DNA from 3 places in the Acidipropionibacterium jensenii genome. Region 2 is predicted to be linked to each of the others. Evidence: riboswitches for the same ligand, from Rfam matches in the RefSeq annotation. Region 2 holds a riboswitch; each other region holds the start of a gene.

Region 1 (9,937 bases), 250 kb from region 2:
ATCGGCCCTGGTCACCGCGATCGCCCTGGTGGTCCCCCAGGTGCCGGGCAACGGCCAGATCGTCGTCCAGGCGGTGCTCACCCCGCCGGCCCTGGTGGGCGGCGCCCTGATCGGCGGGGTGCTGTTGATGGCGGCGGCCAAGTGGCTCGCCACCCACCTGGCGCTGCGGCTGGGGGCCAGCGGCGGTCTGCTCACCCCGGCCCTGGCGGTCGGAGCCTGCCTGGGTGCGGCGGTCGCGATGGCCTCGGGTCACCGCAGCGCCTCGGAGATCACGGTGCTCGCGGTGGTCGGAGCGGCCTGTCTGCTGGCCGTCACCCAACGGGCGCCGCTGTTCGCCGCCGCCTTCGCCCTGGAGCTGGTCAAGGCCCCTCCGGCGGTGACCGCCTCCGCGCTGATCGGGGTCGGCCTCACCTGGTTCCTCCGTCTGGCGGTCATTCGGGGGTGGGCGCACCGGCGGACCGGACGGCTGGGGACCCCGCCGAGCAGCTGACCCGGGCGCTGAGCTGACAGGAGGGACGCTGGGCTGACAGGACGGGTCCGAGGGGGACGAGGACCCGTAGACTCGGGCCATGGCGGGAAAAAGACCGAACACCTCGAGATCCCGACAGTTGACGACCTCCCTCGTCTTCTGCGTGGCCGTCTTCATGGTCATGGCCAGACCATCGGCGGCGGTCATCATCCCGATCATCATCGGCGCGATCGTCGTGGTCGGCGTGGTGAGCGCTCTGACCGCAGGTCGCAGATCGACACAGCGGTCGACTCCCCCGGGCCAGTCCTCCGCCCCGCAGCTCTCCCAGTACCAACAGGCGGGGTACCAGCCCTTCACCAGTGATCAGTCCGTCCAGCAGCCCCGGTCCGACCGGGCCTCCGGCGATCGAGGCAGTCAGACCAAGCAGAGCATCCTCGAACAGCTCGTCCAGCAGGTGGCATCGGTGGGCGTCGACCCCGCGTTGTCGCAGCCCACGACGGTGCAGAGGCGTGGGACGCTCCCCGGCGCCCGGGCCCGCACCTCCCAGGTCCACGCCCCGGCCGGAGCCTCCCAGCCGGCACCCTCCCAGCCGGCGGCCGCCCCGGCACCGGCCCCCGGCTCCGAGATCGACCTGTCGGACGCCCGGTCGCGGATGCAGCCCGGCTCCGACATCCGCTTCGACGACCTGGGCCTGCCGGCGTCGAGGAGGTCCGGCGAGCGTCGTCCGGCAGCCGGCCGGGTCCCCGCGTCCGGAACCCGTGGCGCGGACCGCCCCGCCGGTTCCAGCGCCATCACCGACTCGCTGGCCTCCCCGAGCCTGCTGGGGTCCAGCCTCACGTCGTCCTCCCTGATCGGCTCGGGGAGTTCCCTGATGGCACACTCCCTCGCGCCGTCGACCACCCGGACCGGCAGCGACCGGACCTCCCGCTGAGAGCCTCCCCGACCGTCTGAGGGCCGGTGCCCGCCAGTAGGCTGAGGCCCATGGCAGAGATGCGTGAAGAGAAAGACAGCATGGGCACGATCGAGGTGCCTGCCGATCACTACTGGGGGGCCCAGACGGAGCGTTCCCTCCACAACTTCGAGATCGGGCGCGACACCTTCGTGTGGGGTCGCGACATGATCCGCGCCCTGGGGACCCTCAAGAAGGCCGCCGCCGAGGCGAACAAGGAGCTCGGAGAGCTGCCGGGCGACGTCGCCGACCTCATCGTCAAGGCCGCTGACGAGGTCATCGCGGGCAAGCTCGACGCCGAGTTCCCGCTGGTGGTCTTCCAGACCGGTTCGGGCACCCAGTCGAACATGAACACCAACGAGGTGATCTCCAACCGCGCCATCGAGATCGCCGGGGGCCAGAAGGGGTCCAAGACCCCGGTCCACCCCAATGACCACGTCAACCGCGGTCAGTCCTCCAACGACACCTTCCCGACCGCCATGCACATCGCGGTCGTCACCCAGATCAACGAGCGGCTGTACCCGGCCGTCACCCAGCTGCGCAACACCCTGGACGACAAGGCCAAGCAGTACGACGACGTCGTGATGGTCGGACGCACCCACCTGCAGGACGCCACCCCGATCCGGCTCGGTCAGGTCATCTCCGGCTGGGTCGCCCAGCTCGACTTCGCCCTGGACGGGATCCGCTACGCGGACTCCCGGGCCCGTGAGCTCGCCATCGGCGGCACCGCGGTGGGCACCGGCCTCAACGCCCACCCGAAGTTCGGCGTCACCGTCGCCAAGCACGTCACCGAGGAGACCGGCCTGGAGTTCACCCAGGCGGCCAACCTGTTCGCCGCACTGAGCGCCCATGACGCCCTGGTGCAGGTGTCGGGATCCCTGCGGGTGCTCGGCGACGCGCTGATGAAGATCGCCAACGACGTCCGCTGGTACGCCTCCGGCCCGCGCAACGGCATCGGCGAGCTGCTCATCCCCGAGAACGAGCCCGGCTCCTCGATCATGCCCGGCAAGGTCAACCCGACCCAGTGCGAGGCCATGACGATGGTCGCCACCCGGGTCTTCGGCAATGACGCCACGGTCGGCTTCGCCGGCTCCCAGGGCAACTTCCAGCTCAACGTGTTCAAGCCCGTGATGGCCCACGCCTGCCTGGAGTCGATCCGGCTGCTGTCCGACGCCTGCGTGTCCTTCGACAAGCACTGCGCCTACGGCATCGAGCCGAACATGCCCAAGATCAAGGAGAACCTGGACAAGAACCTCATGCAGGTGACTGCCCTGAACCGCCACATCGGTTACGACCTGGCCTCCAAGATCGCCAAGAACGCCCACCACAAGGGGATCTCGCTGCGCGAGTCGGCCCTGACGGTCGGCGAGATGTCTGCCGCGGACTTCGACAAGTGGGTCGTCCCGGCCGACATGACCCACCCCTCGGCCGCCGAGTGAGGCGCGGCTGAACCCCGGCCTCGAGCACACTTCTGGCCCGGTCGGCGGACGCACATCCTGCGTCCACCGACCGGGCCAGAGTGCTGTCACCGTGCGGCACAGGTCGCCGCGGTCGGCAGGGGGCGCCCCATCGGCCGATGAGGCGGTGCACTACAGTCATGGCCATCCCACGGGGGTCCTCGGCAGAGGACTGAGATCGGGCTGATGCCGCCCGGACCGTTAGAACCTGTTCGGATCATGCCGACGTAGGAAGAAGGAGCTGGCTGCCATGGCCGCATCCCCACACAACACCCGGAACAACACCGCCCTCGAGGACTCTGCCACCCCCACCACGACGGTGGACGGCCCCGAGGAGAACTACCCCAGCCATCACTTGGGCTATCTCGTCAACGCCGCCCACGACATCCGGGTGCCGGTGACCATGATCAGCCAGGACGACTCCCCGGACGGCAGCCCGAACGCCCCGCTGCCCGTCTACCGGACCGTCGGACCCGACTGCGACGTCACCCGCGGACTGCCCGGCCTGCGGACCGGGTGGATCCAGGCCCGCGGCGACGTCGAGAGCTACCCGAACCGTCGTCGCGATCTGGCCGACGACGGCCGTTCGGCGGTGCGCCGAGGCGCCGCGAGCCAGGAGTGGCAGGGCGAGCGGCGTCCGGTCCTGAGGTCCCGCGAGGGCGCCACGATCACCCAGATGCACTACGCGAGGGCCGGGATCCTCACCCCCGAGATGCGCTACGTGGCGCTGCGGGAGGGCTGCGACGTCTCCCTGGTGCGCTCCGAACTGGCCGCCGGCAGGGCCATCCTGCCCTGCAACGTCAACCATCCCGAGTCCGAACCGATGATCATCGGCAGGGCCTTCGCGGTGAAGATCAACGCCAACATCGGGAACTCGGCGGTCACCTCGTCTATCGCCGACGAGGTGGACAAACTGCGGTGGGCGACCCGATGGGGTGCCGACACCGTGATGGACCTGTCCACCGGTGACGACATCCACACCACCCGCGAGTGGATCCTGCGCAACTCCCCGGTGCCGATCGGCACGGTGCCGATCTACCAGGCCCTGGAGAAGGTGGACGGCGACCACGCGGCGCTCACCTGGGAGATCTTCCGCGACACCGTCATCGAGCAGTGCGAGCAGGGCGTCGACTACATGACGATCCATGCCGGGGTGCTGCTGCGCCACGTCCCGCTCACCGCCGACCGGGTCACCGGGATCGTCTCGCGCGGCGGCTCGATCCTGGCCGGCTGGTGCCTGGCCCATCACCGCGAGAACTTCCTCCACGAGCACTTCGACGAGCTGTGCGAGATCTTCGCCCGCTACGACGTCGCCTTCTCCCTCGGCGACGGACTGCGGCCGGGGTGCCTGGCCGACGCCAACGACGCCGCCCAGTTCGCCGAGCTGGACACCCTCGCCGAGCTCACCAAAAGGGCCTGGACGCACGACGTCCAGGTGATGGTGGAGGGCCCCGGGCACATCCCCTTCCAGCTGGTCCGCGAGAACGTCGAGCGGGAGATCGAGCTGTGCGACGGCGCGCCGTTCTACACGCTGGGGCCGCTGGTGACCGACATCGCCCCCGGCTACGACCACATCACCTCGGCGATCGGCGCCACCGAGATCGCCCGCCACGGAACGGCGATGCTGTGCTACGTCACCCCCAAGGAGCACCTCGGACTGCCCGACCGCGACGACGTCAAGACCGGCGTCATCACCTACAAGATCGCCGCCCACGCGGCGGACGTGGCGAAAGGCCATCCGGGAGCCCGGGACCGCGACGACGCCCTGTCGAAGGCCCGCTTCGAGTTCCGCTGGCGCGATCAGTTCGGGCTGTCCCTGGATCCGCAGACGGCGGAGTCGATGCACGACGAGACGCTGCCCGCCGAACCCGCCAAGACGGCCCACTTCTGCTCGATGTGCGGCCCGAAGTTCTGCTCGATGAAGATCTCCCAGGACATCCGCGACGGGTTCGGGGACGCCGCCGACCAGCGTCGGATCGCCGAGGACGGGATGGCGGCCAAGGCGGCGGAGTTCCGCGCTGCCGGCGGCGAGGTGTACCTGCCGGATCCCGGCCTTCCCGCGGCCAGGTGATCCCGATCAGGATGTCCTGAGGCGACCCCCGGTGGAGCCGCGGCCCTCCAGGCACCACCGGGGCCCCGCTGCCAGGGCGACTCTTCTTGGTCTGCGACGAGGGCTCAGACCACCGACTTGCGCCGCAGGTCGGAGTAGGTGACCTCGTGCTCGTCGAGGAGGTTCGCGAAGGCGTCGTAGTCGTGAGCCTCCAACCACTGGCGCTCGGCCTCGGTGATCGGCATCGCCACCAGCCAGTGGACGGTGAGGTCGTCCTCGATGTCCACCGCACCCAGTTCGGTCGCGGTGAAGGGATGGCACCACACGATGTGCGGGGTGGTGGTCTGCGGGTCGTAGAGGGAGACGACGTCGCCGAAGACGACACCCGGGGCCATCATCCAGTGGTCCTGGAGCACCGCGAAGGCACAGGACCCCAGGACCTTGCCCATCACATCGGAGTCGGGCAGACCGACCGCCATCAACTCGGCGCGGATCTCCAGGCTCTCCCCCGAGGCCATCGGCAGCTCATTGGGCTGGGTGTGGAGGGTGACCGTCGACCAGGTGGTCCATCCGGGCACCGGGGCGTTGTGGCAGGTGAGGACGTCGACCCTGGTCTTGCCCACCGCGTCGACCATCCCCTCGACCTCGGGATCACCACCGATCGCCTTGACGGCGGCCGTCACGACCGCCGGGCCGGTGGGGGGAAGCTCCTCGGGAGAGGCGACGTCCTCGGGAAGCTCCTGGGGGCTGATCGGGGCGGGGCCGCCGGGAAGTCGTGCTGCATCCGAGATGTGGTCGTCTTTGCTCATTGTGCGAGTCTATTCGGGGTGGGAGCCCGGGTCTCGCCGACCCGGTCAGCAGGTGCGGCACGGCTGTCCGGCGCAGTGGCCGGGACGGCATCCGCCCGAACCCTGCGGCGTCCCTGCGACGTCCCTCCGGCCTCCCTCCGGCGTCCCTCCGGTTTGAGAGTCCCGAGAGCGCGGAAATGTGCTGACCACGGGCGTTTTCGCGGGTTCTGGGGGCGGTGAGATAGAACAGAGTCCATGACCACTCTCACGACTACTCCTACATCTGCCGGCGCCATCGACCAGGACCTGCTGGCCAAGGTCGCCGAGTCCGATCTCGACCCGAGCCTGAGGCTGGCCCTCAATGCCGTGACCCGTTCTGGCATCGACGAGTCCGCACTGGACCGCACCAAGGTCGTCGGCACCCCGGCGGTTGTCTCCAACCGGCTGGACAACTGGACCGTCACCGCGCAGAAGCGTTCGGGACGCTGCTGGTTGTTCTCCTCGCTCAACCTGCTGCGCGCCACCACCCGTAAGAACCTCGGGGTCAAGGACTTCGAGTTCTCCCAGAACTACGCGATGTTCTGGGACAAGTTCGAGAGGGCGAACTTCTTCCTCAACGACATCATCGCCACCGCCTCGGAGCCGCTGGACTCCCGGCTCATCCAGTTCCTCCTGAGGGAGATCGAGGGTGACGGCGGCCAGTGGGACATGGCGGTGTCGGTGTACCAGAAGCACGGCGTCATCCCCAAGCAGGCGATGCCCGAGACCCAGCCCTCCTCCAACACCCACCGGATGGATACCCAGCTGCAGACCCTGCTGCGCCGTCGGGCCCTGGATCTGCGCGATCTGGCGACCTCCGGAGCCAACGCCGAGGACCTCTCCGCCGCCCGTGAGGGCGTGCTCTCCGACGTCTGGCGGATCCTGGTGATCAGTCTGGGCAACCCGCCGTCCTCCTTCGAGTTCGAGTGGCAGGACGACGAGGGGGTCTTCCACACCGACGGCACCCTCACCCCCAATGAGTTCTACGACCGGCACGTCGGGATCGACCTGTCCGGCTACGTCTGCCTGGTCGACGACCCCCGCACCGAGCACCCGAAGGGTCGGGCGCTGACGGTCGAGCACCTGGGCAATGTGGTCGGCGGACGCGAGATCCGCTACATCAACGCCCCCATGCAGGTGATGAAGAAGCTGGCCGCCGACTCCATCGTGGCCGGCGAGCCGGTCTGGTTCGGCGCCGACGTCTCCCAGCAGTCCGACCGCGACTCCGGCCTGCTGGTCGGTGACCTGCACGACTACTCCGGCCTGTTCGGGGTGGACCTGTCGACCACCAAGGAGGAGCGGGTGGTCTCCGGCGAGTCGGCGATGAACCACGCCATGCTGTTCACCGGCGTCGACATCGCCGAGGGTCAGCCGCGCCGCTGGCGGGTGGAGAACTCCTGGGGCGAGGAGCCCGGTGACAAGGGGTTCTTCACGATGGACGATGACTGGTTCAGCAACTACGTCTTCGAGGTCGTGGTGAAGGTGGACTCCCTGCCCGAGGACCTGAAGGCCGCCGTCACCGAGGAGCCGATGGCCCTGCCGGCCTGGGACCCGATGGGCACCCTCGCCTGAGAATGGCCCGCGCGGTGAACATTTCACTCACGGAACACCCGGTTTGCGGCATCTGAGCCGGTTTCCGCGGGTTCCGCGAGTGAAATGTTCACCCGATCGCACCCGGACGACGGGTCAGCGCCCTGCGATGGGTGATGATGCTGCCGCCCACCACGATCACCAGGGCGATCGTCGCCATCAGCGCGTCCGACATCGCGAACATCAGGTGGCTCGAGGCGAAGTCGTCCACCAGCACATTCCCTGACTGATGGCCTGCGGGAGGGCTCAGAACCAGTCCAGGGTGGCGTCCCAGCTCTGGTTCTTGGTCGCCGCCCGCACCGCCTCGGCGGAGCATCCCATCGCCACCAGGAAGATCGCCATCCTCACCCGCAGGCCGTTGTCGGTCTGGTGGAAGATCGACAGACCGGGCAGCTCGTCGACGTCGGTGGACAGGTCGAAGGAGTCCATCCGGGAGTCGCGCGGCAGGGGGTGCATGATGATGATCTCCTCGGCACCGGCCTCGTGGAGCATGGCCCGGTTGAGCAGATTGCCCGTCATGTTGGCGCTCGAGAGCACCTCCTCGGTCATCCTCTCGCGCTGGACCCGGGTGGCGTAGACGACGTCGGCGCCGGTGACCGCCTCGGTCGCCGAACCCATCTCCACGATCCGGTGGCCGCGCTCCACGACGTAGCGCTCGATCTCGACGGGAAGCTCCAGGCTGGGCGGGCTGAACAGCCGGAAGGTGATCCCCTGGAAGAGGGTGAGCAGTTTCATCAGGGAGTGCACGGTGCGGCCGTACTTGAGATCACCGACGATGGCGATCGTGGCGCCGTCGACCGACTTGCCCCGCCGGTCGAGCTCGCGACGCAGCGTGTAGAGGTCGAGGAGGGCCTGGCTGGGGTGCTCCCCGGCGCCGTCACCGGCGTTGATCACCGGGACCACCGAGGCGCGGGCGAACTCGGCCACCGAGCCCTTGTCGGGGTGGCGGACCACCATGATGTCGGAGTAGCCCGAGACCACCCGCGAGGTGTCGCTGATCGACTCCCCCTTGGCCATCGAGGAGAAGGTGAAACCGGTGGTGGTGGTGACCTCCCCGCCCAGCCTCAAGAAGGCCGACTCGAAGCTCAGCCGGGTACGGGTGGAGGGCTCGAAGAACAGACTGCCGAGGACGGCGCCGTCCAGGACGGTGCATCGCACGGTACCGGAGGCGATCGGGTCGACCACCTCGGCGAGTTCGAGGATCTGGTCGAGCATCCCGCGGTCCAGCTGCTGGACGCTGAGCAGGTGGCGTCCAGGACCGAAGGGAGGGAAGTCATCGGGGGTGCGGGTCATGGCGAAACTGCTCCTTCGACGGGGAGCCTGCGCTGGCAGGTCGTTCGCGGGCAGCCTATCCCCGGTCAGGGGTGGACGCCGTCGCCCCTCAGAACCTGGGATCGGAGTGTGCCCGCACGGGCCACCGGACCGCGTACCGGACCAGACGCGCATGGAGGGGCGGCCCCTCGACGGGACCGCCCCTCCATGCATCTGGTCGAGGGGACAACCCCTCAATCAGTCGAACTGGATCACATCATTCCGCCCATGCCACCCATTCCGCCCATGCCGTCGTCGCCGCCACCGGCGGGAGCCTTGACGGGCTCGGGCTTGGTGGCGATGACTGCCTCGGTGGTGAGGAACAGAGCAGCGATGGAGGCCGCGTTCTGCAGAGCAGAACGGGTCACCTTGGCGGGATCGATGATCCCGGCCTTGACCATGTCGACGTAGTCGCCGGTCGCGGCGTTCAGGCCCTGTCCGGCGGGCAGGTTGGCGACCTTCTCGGCGACAACCCCACCCTCCAGACCGGCGTTGACGGCGATCTGCTTGAGCGGGGCGGTGCAGGCGTCGAAGACGATCTGCGCGCCGGTGGCCTCGTCACCCTCCAGGCCGGAGACCGAAGCGGCCTTCGATGCCTGAATCAGGGCGACACCACCGCCGGGGATGATGCCCTCCTCGACAGCAGCCTTGGCGTTGCGGACGGCGTCCTCAATGCGGTGCTTGCGCTCCTTCAGCTCGACCTCGGTGGCCGCGCCGACCTTGATGACGGCGACGCCGCCGGCCAGCTTGGCGAGACGCTCCTGGAGCTTCTCACGATCGTAGTCGGAGTCGGAGTTCTCGATCTCGGTGCGGATCTGGGCGACCCGGCCGGCGATCTGCTCGGAGTCCCCGGCGCCGTCGACGATGGTGGTCTCGTCCTTGGTGACGCGGACCGAACGGGCCCGGCCGAGCAGGTCGAGGGTGACGGCGTCCAGGGACAGGCCGACCTCCTCGGAGATGACCTGGCCACCGGTGAGGATGGCGATGTCGGCCAGCATGGCCTTGCGGCGGTCGCCGAAGCCCGGGGCCTTGACGGCGACGGACTTGAAGGTGCCACGGATCTTGTTGACGATCAGGCCGGCGAGGGCCTCACCCTCGACGTCCTCGGCGATGACCAGCAGCGGCTTGCTGGACTGCATGACCTTCTCGAGGACGGGCAGCAGGTCCTTCAGGCCGGAGACCTTCGAGTTGACGATGAGGATGTAGGGGTCGTCGAGGACGGCCTCCATCTGCTCGGTGTCGGTGACGAAGTAGGGGGAGATGTAGCCCTTGTCGAAGCGCATT
Region 2 (9,937 bases):
GGGCGGCCGTCTCGACGGTGTGCCGGTCGGTGCCCGAGGTCACCAGGTAGCAGCGGATGTCCAGCGGTTCGGTGTGCGTCATCGGCATCTCCTCAGATCTCCAGGCCCCGGTCGGCGTCCAGCCTCTCGGCCGCCTCGCCGACCTCGTCGAGGGCGTCCAGCAGGGCCATCCGGAAGCTGCCGGGGCGGGCGGCCCGCCAGCCGGCGAGCTCCCCGGCGAGGTTCATCCACACGGTGGCGGCCAGGGCGGCGGTGGCGGCGCGGGTGGGATCGGGCACCGAGGCGGGAGCCGGCGTCGGCGTCGAGTCTGACACCGGCGTCGGGGTCGAGGCCGCCAGGCAGGCGGCGACCAGACCGCCGAGCAGACATCCGGTCCCGGTGACCCGCGCCATCATCGGGTCCCCGCGGGCGACCCGTCGAGGCTCTCCGGCGCCAACCACCAGGTCGACCCGCCCGGAGACCGCCACCGCACCGCCGGTCTGCCCGGCGACCGTCTCGGCGGCTCCCCGCGCGTCCTCCACCGGGTCCTCGGAGTCGGCCCCGCGGCCTCCCCCTCCCCCGGTCAGCGCCAGGATCTCGGAGGCATTGCCCCGCACCACCGCCGGCCGGCCGGCCAGCAGGTCGCGGGCCATCCGGGTGCGGATCGGGGCGGCCCCGATGGCGGTGGGGTCGAGCACCCAGAAATGTCCGGCCCGGCGGGAGGCCTCGACGGTGGCGGGGATCCCGTCCATCGCGTCGGTGCTGAGGGTTCCGAAGTTGACCAGCAGGATGTCGGCGATCTCGGTGACGGCGGGCGCCTCCTGGAGGGTCTCGGTCATCACCGGCCGGGCGCCGGCGGCCAGCAGTCCGTTGGCGACCAGGTCCATCGAGACGGCCGCCGAGATGCAGTGCACCAACGGGGGACGCCGTCTGGTCCGGGCGATGACGTCGGCCACCTCGGCGAGGTCCCCGTCCTCGGCCAGGTCCGGGTGCAGTCCCCAGCTCATCGCGAACCCGCCGACGTCGGTACCCGGAGGGCCCGGCGGCGGGTCGAGGCGTGGGCCACCTCGTCGATCCCGGCGTCGATGTCGGAGGGTCCCAGTCGCGGCCCGCACAGCGCGCCGATCACCACGAGGATCCCGCCCAGGGCGACCAGACCCATGATCGCCGAGTGCGACCCGACAGCCCTCTCCAGGGTGGGCAGGTAGAACGGGTAGAGGGCCGGCACGATGAGCGAGAGGCTGTATCCCATCCCGTAGCCGGTGGAGCGCACCTCGCTGGGAAACCGCTCCGACAGGTAGGCCGAGACGGGCCCGTAGGCCGACACGGTGATGACCTGCAGGACGGCGGCCAGGATCGCGGCGCGGCCGAGGGTGTGGGAGTTGACGGTCGCCCACCACAGTCCCGGGCCGGCCAGCGCGGCGACGGCTCCCCAGACGACCAGCAGGTTGCGTCGTCCGGTGAGGGTCGAGAGGTGACCGGCGACGGCCATCAGGATGGCCTGGGCCACCGATGCCACACCCATCGCCACCGAGACGCCGGTGGCCGGGAGTCCGGCGTCGGTGGACAGTCTGGCGGTGAGCATGATGACGACGGCGTTGGTGAGCAGCCACAGGCCGCTCATCAGGGTGAAGACCTGCCAGAAGGCCGGTGCCCAGCGTCCGACCAGGACCTCGCGCACTCCGGCAACGGGACGATCGGCGGCGGGTCCGGTCTGCGACGTCCGGGAGTCGGCCGGGTGGGTGGAGCTCGCCTGGGCAGTGCCCGAATGGGCAGTGTGCGCCGGGGACGCCGCCTGGCGGTGGAGGACCGGGGCGTCGACCACCCGGTAGCGGTAGTAGATGAGCATCCCGAGGGAGCACAGCGCGCCGACGACGAACATCAGCCGCCATCCCCAGGCGGCGTAGCGCTGGGGTCCGAGTCCCACCAGCAGGCCGGCGGTGGCGAAGGCGATGGACCCCTGCGCCCAGGGCGCCATCGACAGGATGAGCCCGCTCATCAGGCCGCGGCGCTTCGGCCGCGACCACTCCATGGCCAGCGGAATCGCCGCCGAGTACTCGCCGGCGACGAAGATCCCGCCGAGGAAGCGCAGCACCAGGATCACCGCGATGGTGCCGGCCCCGAGAATCTCGTGGGTGGGCACCGCGGCGATCAGCAGGGCGCAGCAGGCGGTTCCGGTGATCGCGATCCGGGTGGTGCGGGTGCGACCGAGCCGGTCCGAGACGCGCCCGAGGATCATCCCTCCCAGCGGACGGCCGAGCATCATCGCGATGACGATGACGGCGCCGGTCGAGGCGGCCACCCCGGGTCCGGCGATCACCGCCAGCGCGGGGGCCAGGGCGGTGAGCGGAAGGAAGACGTGGACGTTGTCGATCCAGTTGCCGACCACACCGGCGCGCAGCGCGGCACGGCCGGCGGCAGGCATCCGCTCGGCCTGCTCGACGTCGAGAACCCGGCTGGACGCTGTGGCACCGGTGGACGTCGTCGTGGACGATGCGGCGGTCGACGTCCTGGTGCTGGATGCGGCGCGGCTGGACGTTCTGGTGCTACCTGCCGGGGTCATCGCAGACCGTCCATCCGCAGTGCCTGCTCGAAGAACTCGAGCTCATGGCGGCACGAGATGAGGAAGGCACGAGCGGCCGCCGACCTCTGGGCGGGCGCGGCCACCTCCATCGCCTTCTCGACGTGACCCAGCGCGGTGGCGGTGGCCGTGATGAAGGCGTCGTCGCGATAGGTCGCCAGCCATCCGGCGTAGCGGTGGTCGTCGGGGACCTGCGGGAGGGAGGCGCCGACCTGGGCGTAGAGCCAGTAGCAGGGCAGCACCGCGGCGGCACCGACCGGATGGTCGTCGCCGAGTGCCCTGGCCATCAGGAAGTCGACATAGGCCCTTGTCACCGGGCTGGGAGCGGGCGGCTGGGAGTCGGCGCCGAGCCAGCTGCGGTGCAGTTCGGCCTCGACGACCTGGCTGGCGGTGGCTCCGCCGGCCCAGTCCGCGGCCTCGGCGGGATCGGCCGATGAGGCGGCGACCGCCGCCAGGGCGCGGGTGTACCCGGCCAGGTAGCAGGCGTCCTGGCCGAGGTAGAAGGAGAAGACGCCGGGCGACAGGGTGCCGTCGACCAGGGCGGTGACCAGGTCGCAGTCGGCGATCCGGCGGGCCAGGTCCGACCCGGCGCGCCACAGGGCCGCGGTCCAGGGTCCGGCGGCGGGCACCGCGGCGGCCGGGGCATCGGGCGCGGACGGGGCATCGGGCGCGGACGGGGCATCGGGTGCGGCCGGCGTCGCGGGTGCGGGAGCGTCGGTCGCCGTCGCGGGTGCGGTCGGCATCACGGCCGCGGGAGCGTCGGTCACCGGGGCGAGCTGGTCTGGGATCTCCAGGGCGGCGGGGACGTCGTCCGCCGTCAGCCAGGCGACGGGCTGTCCGGCGGCCGCCAGCCGGCGCATCCGGTGGCTGTGGTCGACCGGACCGTGGCCGTGGCCCACGACGAGTTCGCTGCCGTGGAGGATCGCCTCGTGGAGCCATTCGGTGGTCCAGACGAGGGCTGTGGCGGGGTCGTCTCCGGCGGCGAGCCGGGTGGCCAGGGCCGAGGACAGCGAGCATCCGGTGCCGTGGGTGCTGGTGGTGTCGACCCGGGTGCAGGGCACCTCGACGAGGGGGCCGTCGGGGCCGACCCACAGGTTGGTGGCCAGCCGGGAGTCCAGGTGTCCGGTCTTGACGATCACCGCGACGCCGGTGTCGGCCGCCCACGCCCGGGCCTGGGCGACGGCGGCGTCCTGGTCGGGTGCGGGGTTGTCGTCGACCAGCACGGCGAGCTCGGGAATGTTGGGGGTGATGACGGTGGCCCGCCGGCAGAACCGGCTCATGGCGGCCTCGGCGTCGGGCTCCAGGAGGCGGTCGCCGCTGGTGGCGACCATCACCGGGTCGACGACGAGGACCGGCGGCTGATGGACGTCGAGCCACTGCTCCACCGTCTCGATGATGGCGGCGGTGCCGAGCATCCCGGTCTTGACGCCGTCGACCACGACGTCGTCCCCCACGGCCTTGAGCTGTGCGGCGAGGAAGTCGGTGGGCGGGGTGTGGATGGCGCGCACACCGGTGGTGTTCTGGGCGACCAGGCAGGTGACCACGGTCATGCCGTAGCCGCCGGCCGCCGTGATCGACTTCATGTCGGCAGCTGTGCCGGCTCCCCCGGAGGGATCGGTTCCGGCGATGGAGAGCACCCGTGGCAGGGCGCCGGGAACCGATGGGTGGATGGTGGAGGTCACTGGGACATCCCTTCGCTAGTCCGAACTAGATCAGGTTCCACGGGTGTGATCTCAGCGCAGCGGCGCACCCCGTGTCCACGCAACACAATGCCACAGGGAGCCCCGGACAATGCCACAGGGGGCCCCGGCGTCTGCCGGGACCCCCTTGTCAGCGATGACTGTGAGCGACGACCCCTCACGCACCCAGGATTCCGCCCGGGGTCGCAAGGGGTCGTCCCTCTGCCTCAATCAGACAGCCATCAACCCGGTGAACGCGAGGACCAGGAGCACCACGCCGAGCACGATCCGGTACCAGATGAAGCCGGTGAACTTGTTCGAGGAGACGAACTTCAGCAGCCAGGCGATCGAGAAGTAGGCAACGACCAGGGAGACCAGGGTGGCGATGATGGTCGGCCCCCAGCCGATCACGCCCATCCCGCCGTCGATCAGGATGTCGGTGGAGGCGGTGATGTGGGAGGCCTCGGTGATCGCCTCGAAGATGCCGGCGGCCACCAGTGCGGGGATGCCCATGAAGAAGGACAGCCGGGTCGCGGTCGTCCGGTCGAACTTGCGGAACAGGCCCGCGGAGATCGTCGCGCCGGATCGGGAGATGCCGGGGAACAGCGGGGACAGTGCCTGGAAGCAGCCGATGATGGTGGCGTCGACCAGGGTGACGTCCTTCATCCCGCGACCGAGATCGGTGCGACGGTCGGCGGCCATCATCACGAAGCTCCAGATGATCAGCGCCCCGGCGACCACCCAGATCGACGACAGCGGGCCCTGGATGGCGTCCTTGAAGACCAGCCCGACGACCGCCACCGGAATCGATCCGATGATGATCCCCCAGCCGAGGGTGTAGTCGGGATCGTCGCGTCCCTCCTTGTTGAACAGACCGCGGAACCAGGCGGCGACGATCCGGACGATGTCCTTCCAGAAGTAGATGATCGCCGCGGCGATCGCACCCACCTGGATGATGGCGGTGAACGCCGTGATGCCCACGCCCTGGGTCTTGAACCCGAGAAGGTGTTCGACGATGCGCAGATGCCCGGTACTCGATACCGGCAGAAACTCGGTGATGCCCTCGACGATTCCGAGGATGACAGCCTGCCACCAGTTCACGGAGCAGAGACCTTTCTGTGGGGGACGCGCACCGGCCCGGGCGCACAGGCCCATAGCCTAGATCGTCGGGACGACGTCGCCGCCCTTCCGCGTGTCGGCGATTCCCCGGTGGCCGGTGGGCCCCGTGATTCGGTTCCGGGTGGGGACTACGCGCTGAGACTCGGCGACGATCGGACCAGCAATGCCCCCGGAGCACAGGAGGGTACGACGAAGGGGCCGCGCCCCGAGGACGCGACCCCTTGTCGGATCTGTGTCAGCAGATCTGCCTCAACAGACCTGTGCAAACAAACCTGTGCCAGTCGTGACGAAGCCGCCCGGCGAACCGGACGGCTCTCATCAACCGTGACCGACGGCCGTCACCGACACGTGCAGATCGCCCTGCGCGGACCGGCGTCGGCCGTCGTCAGCTCACTTGGCGACGGTCTCGACCGCGACGTGGCCCTTGACGGCCTCGTGCAGCTTCACGCCTACGGAGTGGGTGCCGATGGTCTTGATCGGCTTGTCGATCTCGATGGACCGCTTGTCGAGGGCGGGGCCACCGGCGCGCTTGACGGCGAGCACGATGTCGGCGGGAGTGACGGCGCCGAAGAGGCGACCGGTGTCTCCGGCCTGAACCGGGATCTGGACCTTGAAGTCCTCGAGCTGGCCGCGGACCTCCTCGGCCTGCTCACGGGTCTTGATCTCCTTGGCGTCACGCGCCCGCTTGATCTGCCCGATCTGGGTCTCGGCGCCACGGGTCCACCGGATGGCGAAACGATGCGGCAGCAGATAGTTGCGGCCGTAACCGTCCTTGACCACCACGATGTCACCGGGCTCCCCGAGCTTGGGGACGGGTGCAGTGAGAATGAGCTTCATGTCGGACCTCCTTCTCAGCGTGCGGTCGAGGCGTAGGGAAGAAGCGCGAGCTCGCGCGCATTCTTGATCGCGATGGCGACCTTGCGCTGATCCTGGACAGTCAGCCCAGTCACGCGGCGGGCGCGGATCTTGCCACGCTCGGAGATGAACTTGCGCAGCAGGGCGATGTCCTTGTAGTCGACCTCGCCGATGTGCACGGTCTTGACGGGAACGACCTTCTTCTTGTTCACAGGCTTACGCTGTGGACCGGCCATTGTGGTGCTCTCCTTGTCTACGGGATCACTCCCGTGAAAGCCCGGCTCTCGCCGGAATGTGCCTGTCCGTGTCCTCGTCGACGATCAGCCTGGGCCGTCGCCGCCGGGAGCGGAACTTGACGTTGCTTGAAAGGGTGCGGATCAGAACGGAGGTTCGTCGCTCTGGGCCTGGGCCCACGGGTCGACGCCGCCTCCGCGGTTGTCCGCTCCCTGGTTGTAGGACCCCTGATTCCCCTGATTGCCCGACGGAGCTCCCGACTGGCGTCCGGGCTGGTTGCCCGACTGGTTGTTGTCCCAGCCACCCGAGTTGCCACCCTGAGGCTGCTGACCCCAACCGCCGGAGTTTCCTCCCTGGTTGCCGGAGCCACCGCCCTGGTTGCCGGAGCCGCCACCGGACCATCCGCCGCCCTGACCACCCTGGCCGCTGCCCGAGGGATTGCGGGTGACCTTCGCCGAGGCGTACCTCAACGACGGGCCCACCTCCTGGACATCGAGCTCGTGGACGGTGCGGCGGTTGCCGTCGCGATCCTCGTAGGAGCGCGCCTTCAGGTTGCCCTGAACGACGACGCGCATCCCCTTGGACAGCGACTCGGCGACATTCTCCGCGTAGTTGCGCCACACGGAGCAGTTGAGGAACAGCGCCTCACCGTCACGCCACTCATTGCTCTGGCGATCGAAGGTGCGCGGGGTGGACGCAACGGTGAAGTTGGCCACCGGCACCCCGTTGGGGGTGAACCGCAGCTCAGGATCAGCAGTGAGATTGCCGATCACGGTGATGGATGTTTCGCCTGCCATGTGACTCTCCGAATCGGAACGGGGTACGACGTCGTGTCCCCCAGACTGCCAGCCGCCACTGACACTTTCAGCAGCGGGTCCAAGCGATCGGGGCGGACGGCGTCAGAACCGTCGTTACAAGGGTTCTTGAGATGTGTCCGACGTCTCAGTGGACGTCCGGGCGCATCACCTTGGTGCGCAGGATCTTCTCGTCGATCGCGAACAGGCGGTCGACTTCCTGAACGGTCGAGGGCTTGCAGGTGACATCGAGAACGACATACACCGCCTCGGACTTCTTCTGGATCTCGTAGGACAGGCGACGCTTGCCCCACACGTCGACCTTGTCGACAGATCCCTTCTCATCGGTGACAACCTTCAGGTAGCGCTCCATGAGGGAATCGACCTGATGCTCGTCAACGGTCGGGTCAATGAGAATCATGACCTCGTACTTACGCATACGCTGACTCCACCTCCTCTGGTCTCGGCGGCCACGGGAAGGTCCCGTGGCAGGAGGGCGATATGCCCGTCACGGTGGCCGAATGGCCCCGCGACGCGGCCGTCCCGACGAGGGACAGCCAGCCGCACACTCTACGCCAGCCCACCATCGATCGCCAACGCCTGTGGTGTCGGGGTCGCCAGGGTCTGGCTTCCGCTGGCGCCTGCTGGTCTTGATGCCGGCGCCTGGGGCCCATCGATCATCACTTCCCCCGGTCTGGCCTGAACCTTTCACTCGGAGAACCGCCCATCACGACCCCCACACGCCAGATCCCCCAGTTCCCCGAGTGAAATGTGCACCGAAGAGGTCCAACACCCCTTGAAGGGCCTCCCGCCGATCCCCGATCAGCCGGCACCAGGGGCCGCCGTCGGGACCCGGAGTGAACCTTTCACTCGGAGAACCGCTCATCAGGACCCAGACACGCCAGATCCCCCAGTTCCCCGAGTGAAATGTCCACCGAAGAGGTCCCAACACCCTCGAAGAGCCTCCCGCCGATCCCCGATCAGCCGGCACCGCCCTCAGCGACTCCAAGGAGCACCGGTACGGCCACCTCATCTCCGGACCCGGGCACCAGGGGCCGGCGCCGGGATCCGGAGTGAACCTTTCACTCAGGGAACCACCCTTCCCGGCCCACACACGCCGGATCCCCCAGTTCCCCGAGTGAAATGTCCACCGATCAGGCCACCACACCCTTGAACAGCTTCTCGGCGATCCCCTGCTCGGCCGCCCCCACCCCCGGCGGGATGGCGAAGAGAGCCGAGGCCTGGTGCTGGAGGTACTCGGTGAGGGCGTCGGAGGTGGTCATCCTCATGAGGATCGGGTAGAAGTTCGTCCTCGGGTCGCGCACGAAGGCGATGAAGAACAGCCCCGCATTGAGTCGCCCCAGGGAGTCGATCCCGTCGGTGTAGTTGTACCCGCGCCGCAGCATCCGCCGGCCCTTGTTCTGCTCGGGAGAGACGATCGCGACATGGGCATCGGCGGCCACCATCGGCGCTCCCCCCTGCTGGGCCGACAGGTCCACCGCGGTGAACTCCTGGCGTGCGGAGCTGGGACTGGCCACCGACTGCGGGGCGCCGAACATCTTGTCGCGCCCGATGGTGTCCTCCTGCTCCGCAAGCCTCAGCCGGTCCCAGATCTCCAGGAACATCCGGATCCGGCGGGCCACGAAGTAGGTGCCTCCGGCCATCCAGTCGCCCTGGTCGTCGCCGGGCTGGACCCACAGGTGCTCGTCGAGCTGCTCGGCGGGCGCCTCGGCCTTGAGGTTGTTGGTGCCGTCCTTGAAACCGAAGAGATTGCGCGGGGTCTGCTGATCCTTCGAGGTCGAGGAGGTGCGTCCGTACCCCACCTGGGTCCATCGCATCACCGCCCGCCCGAAGGCGATCCGGGTGAGATTGCGGATCGCGTGCACCGCCACCTGGGAGTCATCGGCACAGGCCTGAATGAGCAGGTCCCCGTCGGACTGGCCGGACTGCAGTGCCTCGTTGGCGAACCGGGGCATCCCCTCGGCGAGGATCTTCGGCATCCGCGACTTCAACCCGAACCGGTCGCGCCCCTTCTCGTCGACGAACAGCCCGCGGCCCACCCCGAAGGTGATCGTCAGCCCCGAGGGCGGGTAGTCCCAGGCGTCGCCGGTGTCGGTGGGAGCGGCCTGCCGGTTGGCCAGCGGCTGCCCGCCGACCAGCTCCCCGGCCATCATCTGCTCGGCGGCGGTCGACCAGTCGCGCAGCAGGCTTCGCACCAGCCGGACGTCGACGTCGCGCATGTCGAAGGCGGCGGTGAACATGGAGTCCTGGGCGGGGGTGAGGATGCCGCTCTGGTGGTCCCCGCGGAACGGGTAGCTGGTCCGGGTCGAATGGTCGGCCGAGGCTGCCTCGGCAGACTCGGCACCGCGGTGGTGGCCCCAGGCGAAGCCACCCATCCCGAAGACCGCCGCAGCCCCGCCGGAGCCTGCCAGCATCGCCCGGCGGGAGACCATCGGGCGTCCCGCCGGGGCCTGCCCCTCGGATCCGGGGACGCCCTTTGAACCCGATTCCCGGGAGGTCGAGCCACCATCACCGGCTCCCCCGGAAGTAGCCGCAGCGGGATCGGCGCCGACGGCGTCGCGCCCCTGCTGCGGATCGGGGCCGGGCTGGGAGTGGTGCTCCTCGGTCATCTCATCACCTCGTCGATCTCGATCGTGTGGGGAGTGGTGGCTCAGTGAAGGATCGTCCCGGGCACC
Region 3 (9,937 bases), 590 kb from region 2:
CCGATCACGCCCGCCGACTCGGCGAGGGCACCACCGCCGACTACCTGGTCGACACCAGCCGGATCTCCACCGACGATCCCGGTGCCGGACCGCTGCCCGACTCCCAGCAGGTCGACGCCTGGCGGGAGGCCATCGTGGCCCGCCTCACCGGCTTCGACCTGCACACCAAGGAGGGTCGCGACGGCTACGGCATGGAGCTCGGCCGGGCGATCGCCGAGGTGATCGACCCGATCGGCTCCGACGCCTCCCACGACGGCGTGTGGTCCTACCTGTCCCTGCGGGTGCTGCCGGACGTCGTCCTCGCCCGATGGCCCGGGGAGACCATCGTGGGGGAGCTCAGGCTTCCCGCCGACCGGTGGATCGGCGCCCAGAGCGGCAACCAGGACCGCAGCTACCTCAAGCAGTCCTGGCGGCGCTGGCAGATCCTCGGACCGGTGATGGTCGACGCCGACCCGCTGTTCGGCGAGGCCGAGTTCGCCGCCATGCTGGGCCGGCCCTCACTGGCCCGCGACCAGCGTCTGATCCGCCAGGCGGCCACCGCGATCCTCAGCTACGGTGCCGGCCAGCCCGGCGGACGCTCCGAGTTCGCCCGCAAGTTCATGGCGCTGATCGCCGCCCGCACCGGATCGATGCTGCTGGACATTCTCAGCGACGAGGAGCTGCGCGACTTCGTCGAGGAGGAGGCCTCCAGCATCGTGCGGTCCCGGGCCCGTCGAGGAGTCTGACCGCCCGGGCCCCACCGCCCGGGTCGCCGATCCCGGTCAGCCGCGCTCCCAGTCCTCGACCGGACCGGGCACCGGCTGGAACAGCGGATGGGGACTCGGCTCGTCGTGCTCCCAGCGAGCCGCGTCCTGGGGGCTGCGCTGGGCCAGCTTGGCCCCCAGATGGCGCCACTCGAGGTCGAGCTGACCGGTGGTGACCGGGATGAGCGGTGGCGGCGTCTGTCCGCAGGGCCGCAGGATCAGCGTCGTGTTGAAGTGGTAGCCCCGCGCGGTGGCCTCCCGGCCGAGGCCCTCCAGGTAGCAGCCGACCGCGGCCAGCGGATCGGTCTGGGCGCGGAACCGGTTGAGCTGGGGATGGTTGCGGTACCCCTTGGTGCGGCCGGCCAGGACCGCCTGGGCCAGCAGACTCTCCCGCCAGCAGGCGACCAGCCCCATCCGGTCCAGATGGCGCGGGTTCAGAGACCAGAGTCTCATCGGATCTCCTTTCCCCAGTGGGACGGCCACCAGATCGGCCGGCCGATGTCGTAGCAGAGCGCCGGCAGCAGCACCGCCCGCACCAGGAAGGTGTCGACGAGCACCCCGAAGGCCACGATGAAGGCGATCTGGACCAGGAAGAGGATCGGGATCACCGACAGCGCCGCGAATGTCGCCGCCAGCACCAGCCCCGCCGAGGTGATCACCCCGCCGGTGACCTGAAGCCCCCGGATGATCCCGGGCCGGGTGCCGTGGGCGCCGGACTCCTCGCGCACCCGGGTCATCAGGAAGATGTTGTAGTCGATCCCCAGCGCGATCAGGAAGACGAAGCCGAACAGCGGCACCGCCGGATCGGCCCCCGGCAGGTCCAGGACGGTGTTGAAGACCACCGCCGCCACCCCCATCGTCGCCCCGAAGGACAGCACGGTGGTGCCCAGCAGGACCAGCGGGGCGACCACCGCCCGCAGCAGCACCATGAGAATCACCAGGATCACCGCCAGCACCAGCGGGATGATGAGATTGCGGTCGCGCAGCGAGGTGTCGTTGGTGTCGATGGCGGTGGCCGTCACCCCGCCCACCAGAGCGGTGGCGCCGCCGCGGTCCAGCTCGGAGCGCAGATCGCGGACGGTCTGCTCGGCGGCATCGGAGTCGGCCGCATCGGCCAGGGTCGCCTGGAGGAGCACCTGGCCGTCGACCACCCGAGGCTCGGGCGCGGGGGTGCCCGGGCCGCCGAACCCGCCGATCCCCGACCGGGTCACCGGTGCGGTGCCCGCCGGGGTGTCGGCCGAGACGGCGACACTCTGCACCCCCGAACTCGCCAGCAGGACGTCGGCGACCTTCTGCAGGTCCGCCGAGCTGGTGACGACGAAGGCGGGACTGCCGGAGCCGCCGGGGAAGTGCTCGGCCAGGGCGCGCTGTCCGTCGCGGGCCTGGGAGGAGCCGAGCACCAGGTCGGACTGGGGCACCCCCTGGGCGCGCAGCTGGGTGATCCCCAGGGTGCACACCGCCAGGATCACGCAGGCCACCACCCACACCGTGCGCGGCCGCGTCGACAGCGCCCGTCCCGCCCGCGCCCACAGCCCGGTGGGGGAGACCTCGCCGGAGGCCTGCGGGTCGAAGTGCGGGACCCTGGGCCAGAAGGCGGCCCGTCCCATCAGCAGCAGCATCGCCGGGAGGAAGGTCAGCGCCGCCAGCATCGCGAAGACGATGCCGATGGAGGTCACCGGCCCCAGGGTGCTGTTGGACTTCAGCTCGCTGAGCATCAGGCACAGCAGTCCGGCGATGACCGTCCCGCCGGAGGCGACGATCGGCCTGACGGACCCCTTGAGGGCATCGACGGTGGCGGTCCACCGGTCCCTCTCGGCAATCAGCGCCTCCCGGTACCGGGCGACGTAGAGCAGGGCGTAGTCGGTGGCCGCCCCGATCACCAGGATGAACAGGATCCCCTGGGTCTGCCCGCTCAGCAGCAGCACCCCGGCCCGCGCCAGGTGCCAGACCACCAGCAGGGCCACCGTCAGCGCGGAGACTCCGGTCAGCAGCACCACGACGGGCAGCAGCAGGGACCGGTAGACGATCAGCAGGATCACCAGGACGGCCGCCAGGGCCACTCCCAGCAGCAGGGTGTCGATCCCCGAGAAGGCCTCCAGGAGATCCGCGGTGAATCCCGCCGGTCCGGTGACGAAGACCTCGATCCCCTCCGGTGCGGTCCTCTCGAGGGTGTCCCTGACCCGGTCGACCGCCTCGCCGACGTCGGCGTCCCGGTCGATCGGGACGAAGGCCTGGATGGCTCGGCCGTCCTTGGAGGGAATGGCCGGGGAGCCCTGGCCGGTCACTCCCTGGACCGAGGCCAGCCCCTGGACCGCCTTCTGCAGGGCGCCGGTCTGGCTGCGGGTCAGCGGCGAGCCGCTGGTCATCACGACCACCGCGGGGATCGCCGAGGAGTCGTTGAACTCCCCGATCAGCTCCTGGACCCGGGTCGCATCGGCCGATCGCGGAAGGTAGGCGGTGGCGTCGTTGGAGGAGACCTCGTCGACCCGACCGAAGTAGGGTCCGCCGACCCCCGCCCCGGCCAGCCAGATGAGGATGAGCAGGGCGGGCACCAGCACCCTCAGCCAGCTGCGCGGAGTCCTGGAGGCGCTCCGGTGGCCGGAGGGGTCGTTGTCCATGCGGTCATAATAGGCGCGCCGTCGCCCACCCCGCGAGGCTGCGACACACCCGTCCGCTCCCGGCGATCATGAGACGGGCCGGGGACGGCTTCCTACACTTGGCCCATGCGCATCGCTATCGGAGGCTTCGCCGGACTGCTGGGCAGCGCCCTGGTCACGGAGCTGCGTCGACAGGGCCACGAGGTCGTGACCCTCACCCGTCACGAGCCCATCGAGGCCAGCGACAGACGGTGGGACCTCGACACCCTGTCCATCGCCCCGCCCTTCCTGGACGACGTCGACGCCGTCATCAACCTGGCCGGCGAACCCATCGCCCAGGGACGCTGGACCGAGGACCGCAAGCAGCGCATCCTCTACTCCCGCCTGGACACCACCCGGATCGTCACCCGGGCGCTGGAGAGTTCGAAGCGGTGCAAGATCTTCCTCAACGGATCGGCCGTCGGCTACTACGGCCCGCGCGGCGACGAGTGGGTCTGCGAGCATGACGGCGCCGGCGACGGATTCCTCGCCGGAGTCTGCCGGCAGTGGGAGGCCGCGGCCTCCGAGGCCCCCGACGACGTCCGCGTCGTGATGCTGCGCACCGGCCAGGTGATCGCCCCCCAGGGCGGATTCCTGGCCAAGCAGCGGCCCATGGTGCGGCTGGGGCTGGCCGGCAGGATGGGCTCGGGGCGGCAGTACCTGTCGTGGATCAGCCTGCGCGACCACATCCGGGTGATGATCGCGGCCCTCACCAACCCCGAGATCGTCGGGCCGATCAACCTGGTGGCCCCGATCCCGGTGACCAATGCCGAGTTCATCGCCACCTACTCCGAGTACCTGCACCGCCCCCACATGCTGCCGCTGCCCACCTCGGCGGTCCGGATGATCTTCGGCTCCGAGCTTGTCGACGAGGCGCTGCTCGCCGGCCAGCGGGTCCGCGGCGAGGTGCTCGGCCGGATCGGGTTCGAGTTCGACGACCCCAGCCTCGCCCGGGCGATCGCCACCGCCGAGCGGGGCAGGCGGTGAGCCGGCAGAACACTCGCCCGGTCCCGGTGGTCACCTGGACCCTCATCGGCATCTGCGTGCTGGTGTGGGCGGTCGAGCTCACGGTGCCGGGATTCATCGACGACATCGCGCTGTCGGCCGCGGCCGGGCGCGAGGAGCCGTGGCGGTTCCTCACCTCGGCCTTCGCCCACGCCGAGAACATCACCCACATCGGGTTCAACATGTGGGCGCTGTGGGCGGTGGGTCGCAGCCTCGAGGGATTCCTGGGGCGGGCCCGCTACATCGCCAGCTATCTGCTGTCGGCCCTGGCCGGCAGCACCCTGTTCGTGGTGATGGCCTCGCCGGTACCGAACGGGACGGCGATCGTGCCGGGCTGGTACGACGGCCTGGTCGGCGCCTCGGGGGCGATCTTCGGGCTGTTCGGCACCCTGCTGGTGGTGCAGCGGCGACTCGGCGGGTCGACCAGGCCGCTGTGGATCGTGCTGGGGCTCAACGTGGCGCTGGTCTTCTTCATCCCCGACATCGCCTGGCAGGCCCACGTCGGAGGATTCCTGGCGGGCCTGGTGACCGGCGTGGTGTTCTTCGAGGACACCGAGCGGGTGCGCCGCGGACACCGGCCGATGACCTGGTGGGCGCTGGCCGGACTGCTGGCGGTGATGGTGATCCTGGTGGTTCTGAAGTACCTCATCACCCCGGTGCCTGGCTGAGCCCCGGATCCGGCAGGTCGGCGGGTGCGCCCCGCTGAAGGTGAGGGGCTGAGCCCCGGATCCGACAGGTCGGCGGGTCCGCCCCGCTGACGGTGAGGGGCTGAGCTCAGCCCACCACGATGTCGGCCAGGGTCCGGGGGCGGTGCCGCAGCCAGTGGAGCTCCTCCTGGACGGCCCACATCTGCCAGTAGGGGGCGAACATCTCGCCGTCGCGGTCCAGAGCCCGTCGTCTGCGGGTCCGCGGGTCCGCCTCGCACCAGATGCGGGTGGTGGCCATCGCCGCCGAGACCGGGGTGAGGGCCCCGCAGCACTCGACGAGGATCGCCGCCCGGGGGTCCAGCTCGCGCCGGTCGCCGGGGGCCTTCGCGGCCCAGTCCCACGGTCGGTACCCGGCGTCGTGGTCGGCCAGGATCTTCTCGGGGACCATCCGCCACGCCGCCGACAGGCCGGCCCAACCCGGGTAGAAGTCGTCGTGGACCAGCTGCCAGGGCGCTCCCGGCCGCCGGTCCAGGATGCCGACCAGGGCCTCGGCGAGGGTGGACTTGCCCGATCCCGAGCCGCCGTCGATCAGGACCACCGGTCGTCGTCCGGCGCCGTCGGCCGCAATCCGATCGACGATGGGGTCGGCCTCGCCAGGGGAGAAGGTCTCGGCCGGCCCGTGTGGGGAGCGCGCTGGTGGGCGGTCGGCAGCCTGGTGAGGTCTCACGGGGCACCATCATCCTCCGGTGGGTGGGAGGAACTGTGGACCCGCATCGGAATCCGGGGCACAGGTGCACTGGACCGTTCCCGGTTTGGTGTGCGATCTTCGGGTGAGTTCGCCGGGGGATCGAACACGAATGGGCGTGGTGTGGGGCCGTGGGGCCGATGTCGGGCCTGGTGTGGGGTTGTGGGGTCGATGTCGGGCCTGGTGTGGGGGTTTCTGTTCGATCTTGGGTTGAACTCACCGGAAGATCGAACACCAACGGGCCTGTGTGGGGGTTGTGGGTCTGGTGTCGGGCCTGGCCCGGGTTTGTGTTCGATCTTGGGTTGAACTCACCGGAAGATCGAACACGAATGGGCCTGGGTGGTGTCGTCCCCCGGCCTGGGTGGGGTCGTCCCCCGGGTCTGGCGGCGTCGTGTCGGACGTCAGCAGGCCCCTGGCGGACGGACTGATAGAGTCTTCGGCGTCGACAGGGGAGCACGCAATCGTGCTGAGAGTGCCGAGAAGGCAGACCCTCGAACCTGATCCGGACCCGCACCAGCGGGATCAACCCGGCGTAGGGAGTCGAGAATCTCTCCAGGCTCTTTCGTCAGGGCCAGCCGCCCGGACGCGAGCGCCGGGCCCCTCCATGAGGAGGAGAAGGCAATGTTCGGGATCCGAGACCGTCACGCAGGACTGGCCGTTCTGCTCGCCGCAGCGATGGCACTGGCCGGGTGCGGGTCATCGGGCGGGTCGTCCAGCGCAGGCTCGGCCTCCGGCTCGGCCACCCCGTCCAAGGACGTCACCATCGTCACCCACGACTCCTGGGCGATGAGCAAGAACGTCGTCGCCGAGTTCACCAAGAAGACCGGCTACCGGCCCAAGTTCGTCTCCCAGGGGGACGCCGGCGCCGTCGTCAACCAGATGATCCTCACCAAGGACTCCCCGCTCGGCGACGCCGTCTTCGGCATCGACAACACCTTCTCCGGACGCGCCATCCAGGCCGGCGTGCTGGACCCCTACAGCTCCGCCGCGCTGCCCGCCTCGGCCAAGGACGCCGCCCGGGACACCGACGGCAAGCTCACCCCGATCGATCGCGGCGATGTCTGCATCAACGCCGACGACGGCTGGTTCTCCGCCAAGAAGCTGGCGGTCCCCACCACCCTCGACGATCTCGCCAAGCCCCAGTACAAGAACCTGCTGGTGGTCTCCAGCCCGGCCACCTCCTCCCCGGGAATGGCCTTCCTGGCAGCCACCGTCGGCGCCAAGGGTGAGAACGGCTGGAAGGGCTACTGGACCAGCCTCAAGAACAACGGCGTCAAGGTCGACAAGGGCTGGCAGGACGCCTACAACGTCGACTTCAGCGCCGGCCAGGGCAAGGGCAGGTACCCGCTCGTGCTGTCCTACTCGACCTCCCCGGCCGACACCGTGAGCAAGGACGGGAAGACCACCGCCACCTCCGCCCTGCTCAACACCTGCTTCCGCCAGACCGAGTACGCCGGGGTCATCCACGGCGCCAAGAACCCCGCCGGGGCGAAGGCCTTCGTCGACTTCCTGCTCTCCAAGGACGCCCAGGCCGACATCCCCGGGCAGATGTACATGTACCCGATCGACTCCTCGGTGGCGCTGCCCGCCGAGTGGAAGAAGTTCGCCCCGTTGTCCCCCAAGCCGTTCACCGTCGACCCGAAGACGCTGTCGGTCAACCGGAACACCTGGATCAAGGAGTGGACCGAGACGGTTCAGGGGTGAGGTCCTACCGGACGTCCCAGTGGGTGTGGCGCGCCTGCTGGCTGGTCGCCGGCCTGCTGGCCGTCGGCTTCCTGGCGGTCTTCTTCGCCGCCCCGGCGATCCACCTCATCGTGAAGGGGTTCATCGATGAGGAGGGCCACCCCACCCTCGCGGTGATGGCCCAGACCTTCCAGTCCTCGCGGACCTGGCGGATCATCCGGTTCACCCTGGGACAGGCGAGCCTGGGCACCCTGCTCTGCCTGGTGCTCGGCCTGTTCGGCGCCCACCTGCTCTACCGGGTGAGCTGGCCCGGACGCACCCTCGTCCGGGCCCTGGTCTCGGTGCCCTTCGTGCTGCCGACCGTGGTGGTCGGCGTCGCCTTCCGGACCCTGCTGGCCTCCAACGGCCGGCTCGGGTTCCTCGGCCTGGACGGGTCCTGGCAGGCCATCACCGCCGCCCTGGTGTTCTTCAACTACTCCGTGGTGGTGCGCACGGTGGGGTCCACCTGGGCCCAGCTCGACCCGCGCCGGGCCGACGCCGCCCGGGCTCTGGGGGCCGGTCCGCTGCGGGTCTGGCGGACCGTCACCCTGCCGGCCCTGGCGCCGGCGATCGCCTCGGCCGCCTCGGTGGTCTTCCTGTTCTGCGCCTCGGCCTTCGGCATCGTCCAGGTGCTCGGCGGTACCCAGTACTCCACCCTGGAGACCGAGATCTACACCCAGACCGTCGAGTTCCTCGACCTTCCCACCGCCTCCTCGCTGGCGGTGGTCCAGCTGACGGTCACCGGGCTGTGCCTGTTCCTGTCGGGTCGGGCCCAGCGCCGTCTGCAACGGTCCCTGGGCAGCGCCTCGCCGGGACCGCTGCGATTCCGGGGACGTCGCGACGGGCTGCCGGTGGTCGTCACCGCCGTCGTCCTGGTCGTCCTGCTGCTCGCCCCCGTGCTCACCCTGGTGGAGCGGTCCTTCCAGCGCGACGGCGTCTGGTCGATCGCCAACTACCGGGCGCTGATGTCGGCCGGGGACAGCTCCGGGATGGTCATCAGCGTCTGGCAGACCCTCATCAACTCCCTCACCACCGCGGTCTGGGCGACCCTGCTGGCGGTCGGACTGGGCGCGGTGGTGGCCCTGCTGCTGTCGCGGCGTCCCACCGGCCGGTGGGGACGGGCCGGGCTGTCGATCGGCGATGCGGCCTTCATGCTTCCCCTGGGGGTCTCCGCGGTGACCGTCGGATTCGGGTTCCTCATCACCCTGGACCGGCCGCCGCTGGACCTGCGCACCTCCCCGGTGCTGGTGCCGATCGCCCAGGCGATGGTGGCGATCCCACTGGTCACCCGGGTGCTGCTGCCGCCGTTGCGCGGGATCGATCCGCGTCAGCAGGAGGCGGCCGCGGCGCTGGGGGCGCCGCCGTGGCGGGTGCTGGGAACCATCGACCTGCCGGTGCTGGCGCGCGGCCTGGGGCTGGCGATCGGGTTCGCCTTCTCCACCTCGCTGGGGGAGTTCGGGGCGACCTCCTTCCTGTCGCGCCCCGATCGGATGACCCTGCCGGTGGCCATCGGCAGGCTGATCTCGCGGCCCGGCGCCGAGAACTACGGGATGGCGATGGCCGCCTCGGTGCTGCTGGCGGGGATGACGGTGGTCGTGATGGGGATCGCGGAGAGACTTCGACCACCGGAGGTGACGTCGTGGTAGGCGAGCAGGTGACGGATGAGGGTCTGGATGAGGGTTCGGAGGACCGCGTGGTGGACAAGGGTGCTGCAGGGCTGTCGGTGAGAGACCTGACGGTCCGCTACGAGCAGGGCGCCCAGCCCGCGGTGGACGACGTCAGTCTCGACGTTGCGCCGGGCCGGGTGGTCGCCCTGCTGGGCGCCTCCGGGTCGGGCAAGTCCTCCCTGCTGAGGGCGGTCGCCGGCCTGGTGCGGCCCGAGCGGGGGACCGTGCTGTGGGACGGCGAGGACGTCACCAGGGTGCCCGTCCACCGTCGCGGCTTCGGGCTGATGTTCCAGGACGGCCAGCTGTTCCCGCACCGGGACGTCGCCGGAAATGTCGGCTATGCCCTCAACCGGATGCCGCGGGGACGACGTCGCGCCCGGGTGGGGGAGCTCCTCGAGCTGGTCGGGCTCCAGGGGTACCAGAACCGGCCGGTCCAGGAGATCTCCGGCGGCCAGGCGCAGCGGGTCGCGCTGGCCCGGGCGCTGGCGGCCCAACCTCGGCTGCTGCTGCTCGACGAACCGCTGTCCAGCCTCGACAAGGCGCTGAGGTCCCGGCTGGCCTCCGACATCCGGGATCTGGTGCAGCGCACCGGGACGACCACAGTCCACGTCACCCACGACCAGGACGAGGCCTTCGCGGTGGCCGACCTGGTCGGGGTGATGGAGGCCGGGCGACTCGTCCAGCTCGACACCCCGGCCCGGCTGTGGGGCCACCCGGCCGACGCCGGTGTGGTGGAACTGCTCGGCCAGGGGCCGGTGGTCGCCCCCGAGCA

The links. A riboswitch is a leader RNA that binds a small molecule or an ion and turns the genes downstream of it on or off. The one in region 2 is predicted to bind thiamine pyrophosphate.
Region 1: linked by a shared signal. The riboswitch ahead of thiC (phosphomethylpyrimidine synthase ThiC) and the one ahead of FEZ32_RS04100 (bifunctional hydroxymethylpyrimidine kinase/phosphomethylpyrimidine kinase) in region 2 are both predicted to bind thiamine pyrophosphate.
Region 3: linked by a shared signal. The riboswitch ahead of FEZ32_RS06715 (thiamine ABC transporter substrate-binding protein) and the one ahead of FEZ32_RS04100 (bifunctional hydroxymethylpyrimidine kinase/phosphomethylpyrimidine kinase) in region 2 are both predicted to bind thiamine pyrophosphate.

The regions. Positions count from the first base shown of each region.
Region 1 covers NZ_CP040635.1:1,186,132-1,196,068, reverse strand. The annotation lists gene FEZ32_RS05220 (chloride channel protein) at 1-490, shown strand, start outside; gene FEZ32_RS05215 (hypothetical protein) at 570-1,400, shown strand; gene fumC (class II fumarate hydratase) at 1,451-2,857, shown strand; TPP riboswitch at 3,019-3,126, shown strand; gene thiC (phosphomethylpyrimidine synthase ThiC) at 3,126-4,946, shown strand; gene FEZ32_RS05200 (suppressor of fused domain protein) at 5,051-5,734, opposite strand; gene FEZ32_RS05195 (C1 family peptidase) at 5,969-7,324, shown strand; gene FEZ32_RS13500 (hypothetical protein) at 7,413-7,553, opposite strand; gene pyrB (aspartate carbamoyltransferase) at 7,589-8,635, opposite strand; gene groL (chaperonin GroEL) at 8,866-9,937, opposite strand, start outside.
Region 2 covers NZ_CP040635.1:936,277-946,213, forward strand. The annotation lists gene FEZ32_RS04085 (thiamine phosphate synthase) at 1-82, opposite strand, end outside; gene thiM (hydroxyethylthiazole kinase) at 93-986, opposite strand; gene FEZ32_RS04095 (MFS transporter) at 983-2,404, opposite strand; gene FEZ32_RS04100 (bifunctional hydroxymethylpyrimidine kinase/phosphomethylpyrimidine kinase) at 2,539-4,242, opposite strand; TPP riboswitch at 4,233-4,324, opposite strand; gene FEZ32_RS04105 (undecaprenyl-diphosphate phosphatase) at 4,471-5,340, opposite strand; gene rplI (50S ribosomal protein L9) at 5,749-6,195, opposite strand; gene rpsR (30S ribosomal protein S18) at 6,210-6,449, opposite strand; gene FEZ32_RS04120 (single-stranded DNA-binding protein) at 6,591-7,244, opposite strand; gene rpsF (30S ribosomal protein S6) at 7,390-7,680, opposite strand; gene efeB (iron uptake transporter deferrochelatase/peroxidase subunit) at 8,396-9,871, opposite strand; gene efeO (iron uptake system protein EfeO) at 9,913-9,937, opposite strand, start outside.
Region 3 covers NZ_CP040635.1:1,528,242-1,538,178, forward strand. The annotation lists gene FEZ32_RS06685 (DUF6339 family protein) at 1-725, shown strand, start outside; gene FEZ32_RS06690 (pyrimidine dimer DNA glycosylase/endonuclease V) at 762-1,196, opposite strand; gene FEZ32_RS06695 (MMPL family transporter) at 1,193-3,361, opposite strand; gene FEZ32_RS06700 (TIGR01777 family oxidoreductase) at 3,467-4,366, shown strand; gene FEZ32_RS06705 (rhomboid family intramembrane serine protease) at 4,363-5,052, shown strand; gene FEZ32_RS06710 (nucleoside/nucleotide kinase family protein) at 5,159-5,758, opposite strand; TPP riboswitch at 6,214-6,332, shown strand; gene FEZ32_RS06715 (thiamine ABC transporter substrate-binding protein) at 6,398-7,480, shown strand; gene FEZ32_RS06720 (ABC transporter permease) at 7,477-9,144, shown strand; gene FEZ32_RS06725 (ABC transporter ATP-binding protein) at 9,153-9,937, shown strand, end outside.